2 linked regions of the Pelosinus sp. IPA-1 genome follow. The protein of the gene in region 2 binds, or shares a complex with, the protein of the main gene of each other region. Links are inferred from orthologs where the notes say so. Each region holds a gene or a part of one and is shown on either strand. Other genes may lie near its edges. The genes, in order: dnaG and dnaB.

Region 1 (9,063 bases), on a different replicon or contig from region 2:
GGCAGTACAACTGAGACAGAAGTTTCAGATGATAAAAGTGTAAATGAGCAAAAACAAAATCATCACAATAATAGTGGAATTTAGCTGCTATAAGCATTGACAAATAAAGTTAGGTTTGTTATGATTTTAACTAAATTACGGCAATGCGGGAAAATAGTAGCCTATAGTTATAGCGAGCTAGGGAGAGTGAAAGCCTAGCCATTTAAAAGGTGAAGGGCATTCCCAAGCTGCAAGAGGAAATTCTAAAATTGGATTAATAGATTCTTTTTAGGAGAGTAAAGCTTGCTATAGTATAAGGTGGATCATATATTATATGGTCAATCAGGGTGGAACCGCGGGATTAAACCTCTCGTCCCTGTAACGATATGTTACTGTGGATGAAGGGGTTTTTATTTTATTTAATATTGAGGGAGGCTATTATAATTGACTTTTCAAGAGATGATTTTAACACTTCAGAATTTCTGGGCTGAACAAAATTGCATTTTAATGCAACCTTATGACGTGGAGAAGGGGGCAGGTACCATGAACCCAGCTACCTTCCTTAGGGCTTTAGGCCCTGAGCCTTGGAATGTAGCTTATGTGGAGCCATCACGTCGTCCTGCTGATGGTCGCTATGGAGAAAATCCTAATCGTTTACTGCAACATCATCAATACCAGGTTATTATGAAACCTTCGCCAGCTAACATTCAAGAATTATATTTAGAGAGTTTAGTTCGTTTGGGGATTGATCCTAGCCAACATGATATTCGTTTTGTAGAAGATAACTGGGAATCTCCAACTCTTGGAGCTTGGGGACTTGGTTGGGAAGTATGGCTTGATGGTATGGAAATCACTCAGTTTACTTATTTTCAACAAGTCGGTAGTATTGATGTTAAACCTGTATCCGTAGAAATTACCTATGGTTTGGAGCGCTTGGCTATGTACATACAAGGGAAAGAAAACGTGTATGAATTAGAATGGGTAAATGGTGTTACTTATGGCGATGTATTTCACCGTAATGAAGTAGAGCAATCCCACTACAACTTTGAAATAGCCGATGTTAACTTATTATTCCAGCTTTTTGATATGTATGAAAAAGAAGCCATTCGTATTATTGAGTCTGGTTTTGTACTGCCAGCTTATGATTATGTGTTAAAATGCTCTCATACTTTTAATTTATTGGATGCTCGTGGTGCTATTAGTGTTAGCGAACGTACAGGTTTTATTGGAAGGGTACGTAATATGGCAAGGCTCTGTGCACAAGGGTATTTAGAACAGCGTGAAAAATTAGGTTTTCCGTTGCTCAAGGAGGTTAAATAATTATGGCAAAAGATTTATTATTCGAAATTGGTACAGAAGAAATTCCTGCCAGGTTTATGCCAGGGGCTTTGCGGCAATTAGAAAGTGTTACTAAAAGTAAATTAGATGAGCTCAGAATTGGGTATGGTGAAATTAAAGTTGTCGGTACACCTCGCCGCATGGCCTTGATTATACGTAATATGGTGGAGGAGCAGGCTGATAAAAATAGTGAAAATAAGGGTCCTTCTATAAAGATCGCCTTTGATAATAATGGTGCTCCTACAAAAGCTGCTCAAGGGTTTGCACGTGGGCAAGGGGTAGATGCAACTCAATTAGTTGTAAAAGATGGATATGTTTATGCTATGGTGCATGAAGTAGGCAAGCAAGTAAAAGAGTTACTACCAGCTATGTTAACTAGTATTATTGATAGCCTTAATTTTCCTAAAAATATGCGTTGGGCTAATCTAGATAAGAAATTTGTTCGCCCTATTCGTTGGATGGTGGCGCTTTTTGGTAATGAGGTTATTCCTTTTACCGTTGCAGAAGTATCCACAAGTAATGTTACTCGTGGGCATCGATTCTTAAGTAAAGGAGAAATAGTCATTCATTCTGTTGATGATTATTTTGAAGCATTACATAAAAACTATGTTATGGTTGATCAAGATGTACGTCGTAAGGTGATTCGTGAACAAGTGGAAAAAATTGCTCTTAATCAAGGCGGTACTGCTGCGATTGATGAAGATTTGCTAGAAGAAGTAGTATATCTTGTAGAATATCCGACAGCCCTGTACGGACAATTTGAAGATAAGTATTTGTCACTGCCTCCAGAGGCTGTAATTACTCCTATGCGTGAGCATCAACGTTATTTCCCTGTAATCTCCAAAGAAGGGAAACTTCTACCTGTATTTATTACTGTTCGTAATGGTGGATCTGAACATATTGATATTGTTCGTCATGGTAATGAGAGGGTGCTTAAAGCGAGGTTATCTGATGCTCAGTTCTTTTTTGAAGAAGACAAGAAAGTTAAATTAATTGATCGATTAGACAAACTAAAGACGATTGTTTTTCAAGAAGGCTTGGGCACAATCTATGATAAAACAATACGTGTTAGAGAGCTTTCGATTAATATTGCCGAATCAGTTGGGGCTACTGATGATTTGCATCCTATAATTGAAAGAGGTGCTACCTTAGCAAAGACGGATCTTGTTACGGGTATGGTTTGTGAGTTTACTGAATTACAAGGTACCATGGGACGAGAATATGCGTTATTAAATAAAGAGCAGCCAGAAGTGGCTCAGGCTATATTTGAACATTATTTACCGCGTTTTGCTGGCGATGTATTACCAGAGAGTGTTGCAGGACGAGTTATTAGTATTGCTGATAAGCTTGATAATATTGTGGCAACCTTTAGTCGAGGCTTAATACCAACAGGATCCCAAGATCCGTATGCCTTACGGCGTCAGGCACTAGGAATTGTTAACATCTTAATTGATGGCAAATATCATGTATCTTTACATGCTATGCTGGTTAAGGCAATGGATTTACTACGTATTAATGATGATAAACGACAAGCGGATTTGCTAGCTGAAATACAGGAGTTTTTCCGACTCAGGATTAAAAATGTTTTATCGGATGAAAATATTCGTTATGATCTGATTGATGCGGTTATGGCAGTCGGAGTGGATGATATTTATGATACTTGGCTAAGGGCTAAAGCGATGGCTACTGATGGTTGCAGCAGTGAAATGCAAAAAGCTGTACAGGCTTTTACCCGTGTTGGTAATTTAGCTAAAAATGCACCGGTTGAACTGATTGAAGAAAATCTATTTGTGGTTGACGAAGAACGTGCTTTATACCATGCATGCAAATTGGCTCGTCAAGAGGTTTGCAAAATGACAGAAGCGAAAGATTATGCTGGTGTTATTGGGATTATGATTAATATGACTCAGCCAATTGATGCTTTTTTTAGTGTGGTAATGGTCATGGTTGAAGATTTGCAAGTGCGAAATAATCGTTTAGCATTACTAAAAGCGATTATGGGGCTTAGTACAAAGATGGCAGATTTGAGTAAAATCGTTGCTTTATAATAAACGAGTGAAAATAAGCCTGTACATTTGTACAGGCTTATTTTGCTGTAATAATGGTTACTTTCTAGGTGCTCTCAAAGGTTTTAGAAAGAGGATTTTGTATGATTTTAGCGTATAATACACAATATAGTATTTGTCGAGCCATTATAGTTAGATACATATTGAGGTATATATATTGATATTAAATATAGCGAAAGTTGCAATAAATAGTTGTTGTATACAAGGAGGTAAGTGTCATAGCTAAACCATCTATAATTTATGCTTTATCTGATTCTATTGGAGAAACAGCGGAAATGATAGCTAGAGCAACGGCCAGTCAGTTTCAAGTTGGATCTTTTGAAATTATTCGTATTCCTTATATTAAAAGTACTGATCAAATTGAACGAATCCTTGAGGAAGCAGCAAATAATACAAGTGTTATTTGCCATACAATCGTAGGCCCTGAACTTAGGAAGGCGTTGCTGTCTCAAGCGAAGCGTCATGGTATTCCAACCATAGATATTATGGGACCTATGATAAATGCGGTGCAGCATGTGTCGGGGCTCCATCCTCAATTAAAGCCTGGGCTAATTCATACACTAGATCAAGCTTATTTTAAACGTGTTGCAGCGATTGAGTTTGCGGTAAAATATGATGATGGTAAAAATCCTTGTGGTATCTTAAAGGCAGATGTTGTATTGGTTGGAGTTTCACGCACGTCTAAGACTCCCCTTAGTATGTATCTAGCCCATAAGGAGCTAAAGGTGGCTAATGTACCAATGGTTCCTGAAGTAGCACCACCTAAAGAGCTATTTGAAATTCCTGCAGAGCGTATTGTAGGGCTAATTATCGATCCTATTAAGCTTAATAACATTCGTGCAGAAAGATTACGATCCATGGGACTCGATCCTGCGTCCTGTTATGCTGATTCCCAGCGAATCACAGAGGAAGTTGAATACGCTAAAAGTATCATGTATAAGTTGAAATGCCCGATTATTGATGTATCAAACAAGGCGATTGAAGAAACTGCAAATAAAATTATGGAACTTGTTTGCAAAAAAAAACAGTCAGCTGTCTATGGGAACGAATTCTGTTCATAAGTAAAAAAACTCCAGCAAAAGAGCTGGAGTTTTTTTACTTATAGAAAGGTATTTGTAGCTATATTATATCTTGCGGTATCCGTAGTCAGGAGGCTGTCATTTTGTCTAATTTGTACATTGCCGCTAAATACGGCATTTTTATCTCGCCAGTTATAGTCCACTTGATTGGCAGTAACCTTAAGATTTTCACGGGAGAACACCACATTTCCTTCGACGACAGCATGATCTTGACTGCCATATACATATACCTTATCAGCGGTAAAGGAGATGTCGTCTTGGCTAACTGTTATGCCACCAGTTCCCCAAACTTCTAAGGAAGCCATATTTACTTTAGCTTGACCAGCAGTAATAATACGGTTTTTTAGTTCTATGTAAACATTTCCGTTTAATACATATAAACCTGTATTAATATCAAAATATTGTTGGTCCGCTGTGATGGTTGGTTTGGCAGCTAAAGTAGTGCCTGCAAAAAGTAACATAAGGAGCAATGTGAGTAGGAAAACTTTAGTTTTCATAGTAACTTCCTTTCGTTTTTAGAATAGCTAGCAAGCTGAGAAATAGATCTTTTTTTATTATAACAGAAATGTAGAGAAAAATGGAGGGATAAATGGATGGTATGATGAAATGATTATAAGAATAAAATGGATAATGGAAGTAGGTCACAAGGAGAGAAGGTAGTATTCCATATAATAGATTATTTGTAAAATGGAGGGCGATATTATGAACATACGCGAACGTATTGAAGAGCAAGAACATAAGATGCTATCAGCTTTTGCAAGTAAGAGTAGGGATGCAATGAGAGAAAAAGAAGAAGAAGCTTGTGAATTTCGTACCGCTTTTCAACGTGATCGTGACCGAATTATTCATAGTAAGTCTTTTAGACGTTTAAAACATAAAACACAAGTATACATTTCTCCTGGCGATCATTATCGCATGCGCATGACTCATAGTTTAGAAGTATCACAAATATCTCGGACAATTGCCAGAGGGCTAATGCTGAATGAGGATTTAACAGAAGCAATTGCTTTAGGGCATGATGTAGGACATACCCCATTTGGACATGTTGGTGAGTACGCTCTACGTGATTTAATTGGACATTATAATCATAATGAACAAAGTTTAAGAGTTGTAGAGCATCTTGAACGTAGTGGAAAGGGGTTAAATTTAACACTGGAGGTAAAGGATGGAATTTTAAATCATACAGGTGCAAATAAACCATTTACCTTAGAAGGTAATATTGTCCGTATTGGCGATCGTATTGCTTATCTGTGCCATGATTATGACGATGGTATTCGTGCAGGTATGATTAAAGCTGTTGATTTACCGGAAAAGGTTGCTCACATATTAGGTACAAATCCTTCGAATATGATTACTGTTATGGTATCTGATATGATTAAGAATTCAGATGGCTATAATGAAATAAAATTGTCTGCAAAAGTTAAAAATGCAATGGAAGAATTTCGTGAGTTCATGTTTCAAAAAGTTTACCATTCTGCGGAGTTAGAATCTGATCGTAAGAAAGCAAAATATATCATTCATAAACTCTACGAGTACTTTACTCTTCACCCAGAAAATTTACCTCAGGAATTCTTAGAACGAGAAGAAAATTGGGGGCTAGAAGCAACCATTGTTGATTATATAGCTGGTTTGACGGATATATATGCTGTTCATTTATTTGAAGAATTATTTATACCTTCAAAATGGATTGCTCGGTAAATCGCATAATAAGATGAATCTAGTAATAGAAAGGTAATCGGCGGATAGTTCGATTACCTTTTATTTAAAAAAAACACATAAATTTTTAGAATGTAATGTGTCGAGGCATACTTTAAATTTATTATCAAATAATATAAGTGTTGTCAATAGGCAAAAGAGGATATTTATAAGTTATCTTGAATACTATTGTTTATGAAAGAATTTAATAAATAAATTGGTGGATTAAAAGCTAAGTAGAATCCGATTATCTCTAGTATAAGATAGTAAGTATAACTGTATATTTATATTCTAGAAGGATTATGGGAATTTATGTAGAAATAAATCACAAAATCAAAATTAGATTTTCTTTTAATTAGATTGGATATGCTATTATTAGCAGGAAAATGAGAAAAAATAGCGAAAATATGACAAATAGGTTAATAGTATGGATTTGCTGTAATGGTATCTAGTCGGAAGAAAAAGCCACAATTGCTATAGGGTAGGTTAAGGGTGAAGTTATGAAAGATGCGGTTTATGATGAGTTTATTGATAGATTACGTTCTGAAAGTGACATTGTAAGTATTCTATCAGATTATGTTCCTTTGAAAAAAAAAGGAAAAAATTATTGGGGCTGCTGTCCATTTCATCATGAGAATACTCCGTCATTTTCTGTAACACCTGAAAAAGGATTTTTTTATTGTTTCGGTTGTCAAAGCGGTGGTAATGTATTCAATTTTTTGATGAAAATTGAAAACGTTAGTTTCTTTGATGCGGTGAAAATGTTGGCTCAAAAAATGAATATTCCTTTGCCAGAAAAGAACAAAACACCACAAGAGCTGGCAAGGGAGCGGGAACATACTAAATTATACCGTGCTAATGAATTAGCTAGGGAGTTTTTTTATGCTTGTTTGACAAAGACAGTCTATGGGAAGCAAGCAAAAGAATATCTAGAATCCCGTGGAGTTACAAATGAAGTTATTGAAAGTTTTAAAATTGGTTTTGCTCCCCCAGCTTGGGATAAATTATTGCATGCCTTCTTAGAACGGGGTATAGAGCAGGATATTATGCTAAAAGCTGGTTTAATTGTGGAACGAAATTCTGGTGATGGTGTTTATGATCGGTTTCGTAATCGCATTATGTTTCCTATTTCTGATGTACGTGGTCGGGTAGTTGGTTTTGGTGGAAGAGTGATTGATGATAGCCAGCCTAAATATCTAAATTCACCAGAGACCCCTGTTTTTAACAAAAGATATATTTTGTTTGGTTTTCATGCTGCTCATAAGTTTATAAAAGAATCTGGGCAAGCCATCGTAGTAGAAGGCTATATGGATGCTATTACTGCCCATGCATATGGCATAAAAAATGTAGTAGCCTCATTAGGAACAGCTTTTTCTCCAGAACAAGCAAAGTTATTACTTCGCAATGCAAATGAAATATGTTTTGCTTATGATAGTGATACGGCTGGTCAAAATGCTACGGTCAGAGCTTTGACAATTCTGCGCAGTATGGGAGCAAATGTGAGAGTGGTATTAATCCCTGATGGAAAAGATCCCGATGAATTTATCCGTAAGCATGGTGCTAAAGCTTTTAAGACATTGATTAAGGAAGCTAATGATGTTTTGGAGTATCAAATCAAGCAGGCTTTTGATAATACAGATTATAGTAGTTTAGAAGGTAAAGTTGCCGTAGTAGCAAAAATAGTTCCAGTGTTAGCTTCGGCGGACAATGCTGTAGAGGTGAACACGCATATTGCGCGTATATCTCAGATGTTGGCAATTGACGAAAGTGCAATACGTAGTGAAGTTCGTAAATATTTGTTTCAAAATAAAAAGGATAAAAATGTAAATGTAGGAAAGAATATATCTAATATATTGGTTACGAGAAAACCATCGATTGCGATAGAGCAGGCCGAAAAACATCTTATTCGCTTGATGTGTGGAGATAGCTCCCTTATACCATATATTGAAAAAGAACTTTCTGTTACAGAAATACAGGGAGAGCACAGGCGTGAAATAATCGAATTAATATTTAAAGAGTATAATATGGGAAAAGATATTACGGATACTGCTTGGACGATGATGCTAAGTGAGACAGCAAATGCGGAATTATCCCATATTATGTTAATCGATATACAATACAATGATAGTGATAGTATAAAAATGGTTGATGATTGTATAAAAAATATGCGCCTAACAAACTTAAAGTTATTGTATGAACAGTCCCGATTAAGGGCTGATGAATTAGAACGTCTGGGGGATAGTGGTTTTCTGCAGGCATTAGCAGAAAGTCAACGAATAAAAGATGAAATTAATAAATTACATTGTGTTTAATCAAAAAAAAAACTACGCCTTGATTGGAGTGGCCAATGGAGGAGGGGAGTAAAATGACAGAAAAAAAGACAATTTCGAGTGAATATGTAACTAAATTAGTGAACAAAGGGAAAAAACAGGGTGGCGTGCTAACTTATAGTGAAATCATGGATACTCTCCAAAGTGAAGATTTATCTCCTGATGAAATTGAAGAGATATATGAGGTCTTTTCTAGTAAGGGAATTGAAATAGTTGATGAACTTCCGGATGATACTGAAAGAGCAGATGAGCCTGATGTTGTAGAGGTAGAAGAAGTAACTCCTGAAGAAGTTGATATTGATTTAACTATTCCAGAGGGGATTAGTATTGACGACCCCGTTCGCATGTATCTTAAGGAAATTGGAAGAGTACCTTTACTGACGGCTGACGAAGAAATTAAACTGGCACAGCGCATGGAGCAAGGTGATGAAGAAGCCAAAAGACGTTTGGCAGAAGCCAATTTGCGGCTTGTAGTTAGTATTGCTAAACGTTATGTTGGGCGTGGTATGTTATTTTTAGATTTAATTCAAGAAGGTAACCTTGGACTAATCAAAGCTGTTGAAAAATTTGATTATA
Region 2 (4,707 bases):
TGCCCCATGAGTCATTAAACCTCCCACCTCAGTGACAATTGCAATTGCAGACTGAAATAAAGGGGTCCAACCTGGATCGGTATGGGGCGCAACAAGAATTTCACCTGTATGTAAAACAGCATTTTCTGCCCTTAGAATGACGCGAGCAATTCCCTCAGCGACTCCAGCTGATACTGGACTGCCCACTAATGTTCCCTCTGGAATATTGCCTCTATATGGAGGAACAATAACAATCTCGCCTTCGCTTGTCATTACCCTCGGTGGTTTTAATTTTTGGTGCCATTGATACTCCTCTTTGCGCTTAGTAAGCTTTTCAGAAACATTCTCGATACATTCACCTTCTAGTACTTGAATTAATTCCTCTAAGCTTAAAAAGTAGACATCTTCCGCCTTTTCCAAAACTCCTTTTTGGGCCAGCTCATTTGCTTCTGCCATAATTGCCTTTTTACATTCGCCCATAACTGTGACTAATAAAAATTTATGGTGTTCCCGCAGCCCTCCGACATTCCGAAATACGCTAATTAGGCGGGACACTAACTTTGTTTTAAAGTAGTTTCCCTCTGCAGAATTTAGAATACGCTGAGCAGCCTCTTTCGCTTCTTTTTCGCCTTCAGCAAACCGAAGCCGGTGTTCACCTGGCTTGACACTCTGTATATGACTAAACAATGCAGACATCAATTGCGTTGGTTCTTCATTCCATCGGGGATTGGTCAGATCAATCTCACCAGCACATCTCATTCCATATGTAGCAATAAAACTCTCAAAGGCACTTTTAAAAGTCTCTCCTCCCGCCAGATCAGTAAACCCCAAATAGAAAGTTTGATCCTGCGCAGTCTTTAAATATTCTTGAACTTCAGGAAACTCACGAAGAAGGTCTGCCAGATCGCCCAGTTCTAAACCCATTTCGCTGGTAACATTTCCTGGCAGGGACATGTTTAACTTACTAAGATCTGCTTTACTGCCAAACATCCGAACAAGAATTTTTCCCAATAAGGCATGTGCAATAATTCCTGGAACAATGTAAGGAAGAATTCCATGCATAATGTCAGGATATAAAATGGTCTCCAACTGCTGCTGTACTACTCTTATACGTTGCGCTCCCTCTACTGTGCTAAGCGCTTCCTTTGTCTGAGCTACTTTATTTTGCATAAATTTTTCAATTACAAGTTTAGTTATTTTCGGATCACTTTTTCGAAGATTGTACCACGCTTTTTTGATAAGGGGTCCTACTATTTTGTGAATGAAGGTAAGACCATTTTTTTCTGCTGGATGATGTCCTGCAAGAAACTCCTCACGTTTGACAACGACATCTAAAGCTCGGCTCATAGCTTCATCAGCATTGGTTACGATTTTTGGGAAGATACTACGTACTATTTTATAGTAGAGCACCTTCGTAAGATCAAGAAAAATTCTTCCTCCTGCTTCTACGAATATATTAGCTGGAAATACCGTCCTTAAAACCGATAAACCAAGAGGTTTCATAGCATCCGTCATCATTTGAACGTGACCAAAAGATAGTAACACTCTCACAGGTTGCTTTGGAATATCTGGCAAGGGATACAAAGTCGTAATAGGACGGCTCTGCACTATATAAAATTCACCCTTTGCCAAACAAAATTCAATATCCTGCGGCACTTCATAATGCTCTTCAATTCTTTTTCCTAATGCAGCAAGTTTAATAATATGCTGATCCGTTAGAGCTTGCTGTTCTTGCTGTGCTGGTGGTAACTCTTTTGTAAAGGTACCACCTTCGGGCAGCGGATAAATAGCGAGTTTCTTTTGTGCTATCTTTTTGCTAATAATAGTTTTATTTTTGACTTTGTACAGGTCAGCAGATACCATACCAGATACAAGGGCTTCTCCCAAACCAAAACTTGCATCGATAGAAGTCACGGTACGATTTCCATTTACAGGATCGGCTGTGAACATAATCCCAGAAATATCAGGAGTAACCATTTGCTGAACAACAATTGATAGATAGACATCCCTATGGTCAAAACCATTTTTGGCACGATAAGCAATGGCTCGATCGGTAAATAAAGAAGCCCAGCATTTGCGGACATGTTCTAGAATTTCATCCTTGCCTTTGATGTTCAAATAGGTATCCTGCTGTCCCGCAAAGGAGGCATTTGGTAAATCCTCGGCAGTAGCGCTGGAACGAATTGCATAGGAATAATCTAGTCCCTGTTTATTTACTGCTTGAATTACGGCATTTCTTATTTGAATGGGTATCGCTAAATTCTCTAAATGGCTACGAATACTTTCCCCCAATTCTCTTAGTTGTTCTAAATTAGCTGGATTACTAGCTTCTAGTGCTGCGAAAAATTCCTCCATTCGAGAACTCGTTTTAATAAATTCTCTATAGGCATAAGTCGTAATGCAAAAGCCACCAGGTACTGGTAAACCAGCCTGGGTCATTTCACCAAGATTTGCCCCCTTGCCGCCAACGTAGGGCAAACTGGAACGATTTATTTGATCAAAATAAAGTACGTATTGACTCATAGCAAACGATACCTCCCTATATAGGCTGTGCTGTCATATGTAATTATATCTTGTCCAATGGCTAGTAAGCATATCCTCTAGCGCTATCTTACATCAATACATAGGGACGGCCTAATATCCGAAAAAAAGGGAGACGAAAATTCGTCTCCCTTTTCATACCTGCAAATTAAATTTACGATTACTTCGCAATCTATTGATAGAATAATTCCATTTTGCGGTAATATTATACACCCGTTACCCTGGTAATTTAGATAAATCACTAAACTTGGTAAATTGTTTGTGAAAGAATAATTGAACTGTGTCTACAGGGCCATTACGATGTTTCGCGATGATAACTTCTGTAATATTCTTCTTATCACTATCTGGATTGTAATAATCGTCGCGATACAAAAAAGCAACGATATCAGCATCCTGCTCTAATGAGCCTGATTCTCTTAAATCACTAAGCATCGGTTTCTTTACCTGTCTAGACTCTACACTACGACTGAGCTGAGATAATGCAATGACCGGAACATTAATTTCTCTCGCTAAAGCTTTTAGGGAACGAGATATTTCAGAAATTTCTTGTTGGCGATTCTCACCGCCCTTACCCTTGCCACTCCCTTGCATTAGCTGTAAATAATCGATAATAATTAGTTGCAAATCATATTCAATTTTAAGCCTTCTCGCCTTTGAGCGCATTTCCATTACCGTAATACCTGCAGTATCATCGATAAAGATAGGCGCAGCGGACAATCGATCGGCTCCGCTCACCAGTTTGGTCCAATCCTTAGCTTCTAGTTCGCCAATTCTAAGCCGCTGAGAATCAATAGCTGATTCAGCGCATAACATACGTTGTACCAATTGCTCCTTCGACATTTCTAGGCTGAAAAATGCCACTGCCTTTTTTTCGGCAATGCCGATATGCTGAGCAATGTTCAGAACAAAGGCGGTCTTTCCCATACTGGGACGTGCTGCAATAAGAATTAGATCTGAGGGCTGCAAGCCGGATGTTAATCGATCTAAATCTTTAAATCCTGTAGCAAGACCAGTGATACTGCCTTTCGATGCGTACAACTGCTCAATTTTATTGAAGGCTTCAAATATAATGCTCTTAATTGGAGTAAAGTCTCCACCCATCTTACGACTAGAGACGGCCAATATCATTTTTTCAGCACTATCTAATATGCCGGTAACTTCTTCACTACCTTCATATCCCATACCAGCAATATTGGTAGCTGCATTGATTAATTGCCTTAATAGGGCTTTTTCTTCTACTATTCTAGCGTGATAAAGTACATTTGCTGCCGTAGGTACGCTGTTTGCCAGTGAGGTTACATATGCAATTCCCCCAGCTGCCTCAAGCTTATCTTCTTTACGCAAAAACTCAATCACAGTAACCATATCTACTGCATCATTTTTATTAAAGAGTTCTATCATAGCATTGTAAATCAATCGATGGGCTTCCCTGTAATAATCTTCTGACCGCAATAGTTCAGCGACCTTTGATATCGCCTCTCGCTCAATTAACATTGCTCCAAGAACCGCTTGCTCTGCTTCTACGTTCTGTGGTGGTATTCTATCTAACAATAAATTTTACCTCCCCCCATACCCTTATGCGCTTTTTTGTTCCGTTTCAATTAATAGAATCGCTAATGCTTCTTCTACATCATCCACGGGACAAATCGTTAAGCCCAAATGTCCTTGGGGAATATCCTTCTCGTTTTCTTTGGGAATAATCATGGTAGTGACACCAGCTTGTTTTGCGCCATAAGCTTTTTCAAATACACCGCCTACCGCTTTCACTTTACCTTGGATGGATATTTCACCTGTCACTGCCACATCTTGTCTAATAGCTCTTCCGGTAATTGCTGAAATAATAGCAGCCAAAATTCCTGTACCTGCTGATGGACCATCAATACGTCCACCACCAATTATATTTATATGAATATCATAATTTGCTAAGTCTTCTCCCGTTATCTTTCGCACTACAGCTGCTGCATTGAAGACCGAATCCTTCGCCATGCTGCCTGCTGTATCATTAAAACGCATACGGCCTTTACCTTTTTCTGTTGCAGCAAAGGATACCGCTTCAATTTCTATAACGGAACCAAGATAACCAGAAACACCTAAGCCAAAGACTTTGCCTACTTCTCCAGTCTCGCCAGCTTTCATACTGACAAAAGGCGTTAAGCGACTAACCTGAACTACTTTGTAGACATCTTC

The links.
Region 1: the proteins of dnaB (region 2) and dnaG are in contact, whole or in part, in a crystal structure (PDB 2R6A), measured with the Geobacillus stearothermophilus proteins. The link is inferred for Pelosinus sp. IPA-1 from one-to-one orthologs. Residues at the interface, in WP_033016901.1 of Geobacillus stearothermophilus: Ser13, Glu15, Ala16, Gln18, Glu91, Leu92, Asp94, Ala95, Val96, Pro97, Thr98, Ala99, Ala100, Asn101, Tyr104, Tyr105, Ile108; in WP_049624496.1 of Geobacillus stearothermophilus: Lys456, Leu457, Leu458, Pro459, Ala460, Asn463, Ala464, Leu467, Leu535, Leu536, Ile537, Ala538, Gln544, Glu545, Asp548, Tyr549, His552.

Annotation. Positions count from the first base shown.
Region 1 is NZ_BSVC01000007.1:239,093-248,155, forward strand. The notes cover bases 6,064-9,063. They hold dnaG (DNA primase), read left to right. Parts: upstream 6,064-6,657; coding sequence 6,658-8,469; downstream 8,470-9,063. Other genes in these bases: QSJ81_RS18200 (deoxyguanosinetriphosphate triphosphohydrolase), read left to right, coding at 6,064-6,160; rpoD (RNA polymerase sigma factor RpoD), read left to right, coding at 8,505-9,063. Outside these bases: QSJ81_RS18175 (DUF4342 domain-containing protein), read left to right, coding at 1-84; glyQ (glycine--tRNA ligase subunit alpha), read left to right, coding at 424-1,299; glyS (glycine--tRNA ligase subunit beta), read left to right, coding at 1,302-3,365; QSJ81_RS18190 (pyruvate, water dikinase regulatory protein), read left to right, coding at 3,617-4,444; QSJ81_RS18195 (LptA/OstA family protein), read right to left, coding at 4,483-4,959; more of QSJ81_RS18200, read left to right, coding at 5,165-6,063. UniProt on the Escherichia coli protein: RNA polymerase that catalyzes the synthesis of short RNA molecules used as primers for DNA polymerase during DNA replication.
Region 2 is NZ_BSVC01000005.1:351,141-355,847, forward strand. The notes cover bases 1,905-4,707. They hold dnaB (replicative DNA helicase), read right to left. Parts: upstream 4,072-4,707; coding sequence 2,737-4,071; downstream 1,905-2,736. Other genes in these bases: QSJ81_RS14480 (phosphoenolpyruvate synthase), read right to left, coding at 1,905-2,502; lonC (Lon family ATP-dependent protease), read right to left, coding at 4,096-4,707. In the rest of the region: more of QSJ81_RS14480, read right to left, coding at 1-1,904. UniProt on the Escherichia coli protein: The main replicative DNA helicase, it participates in initiation and elongation during chromosome replication. Travels ahead of the DNA replisome, separating dsDNA into templates for DNA synthesis.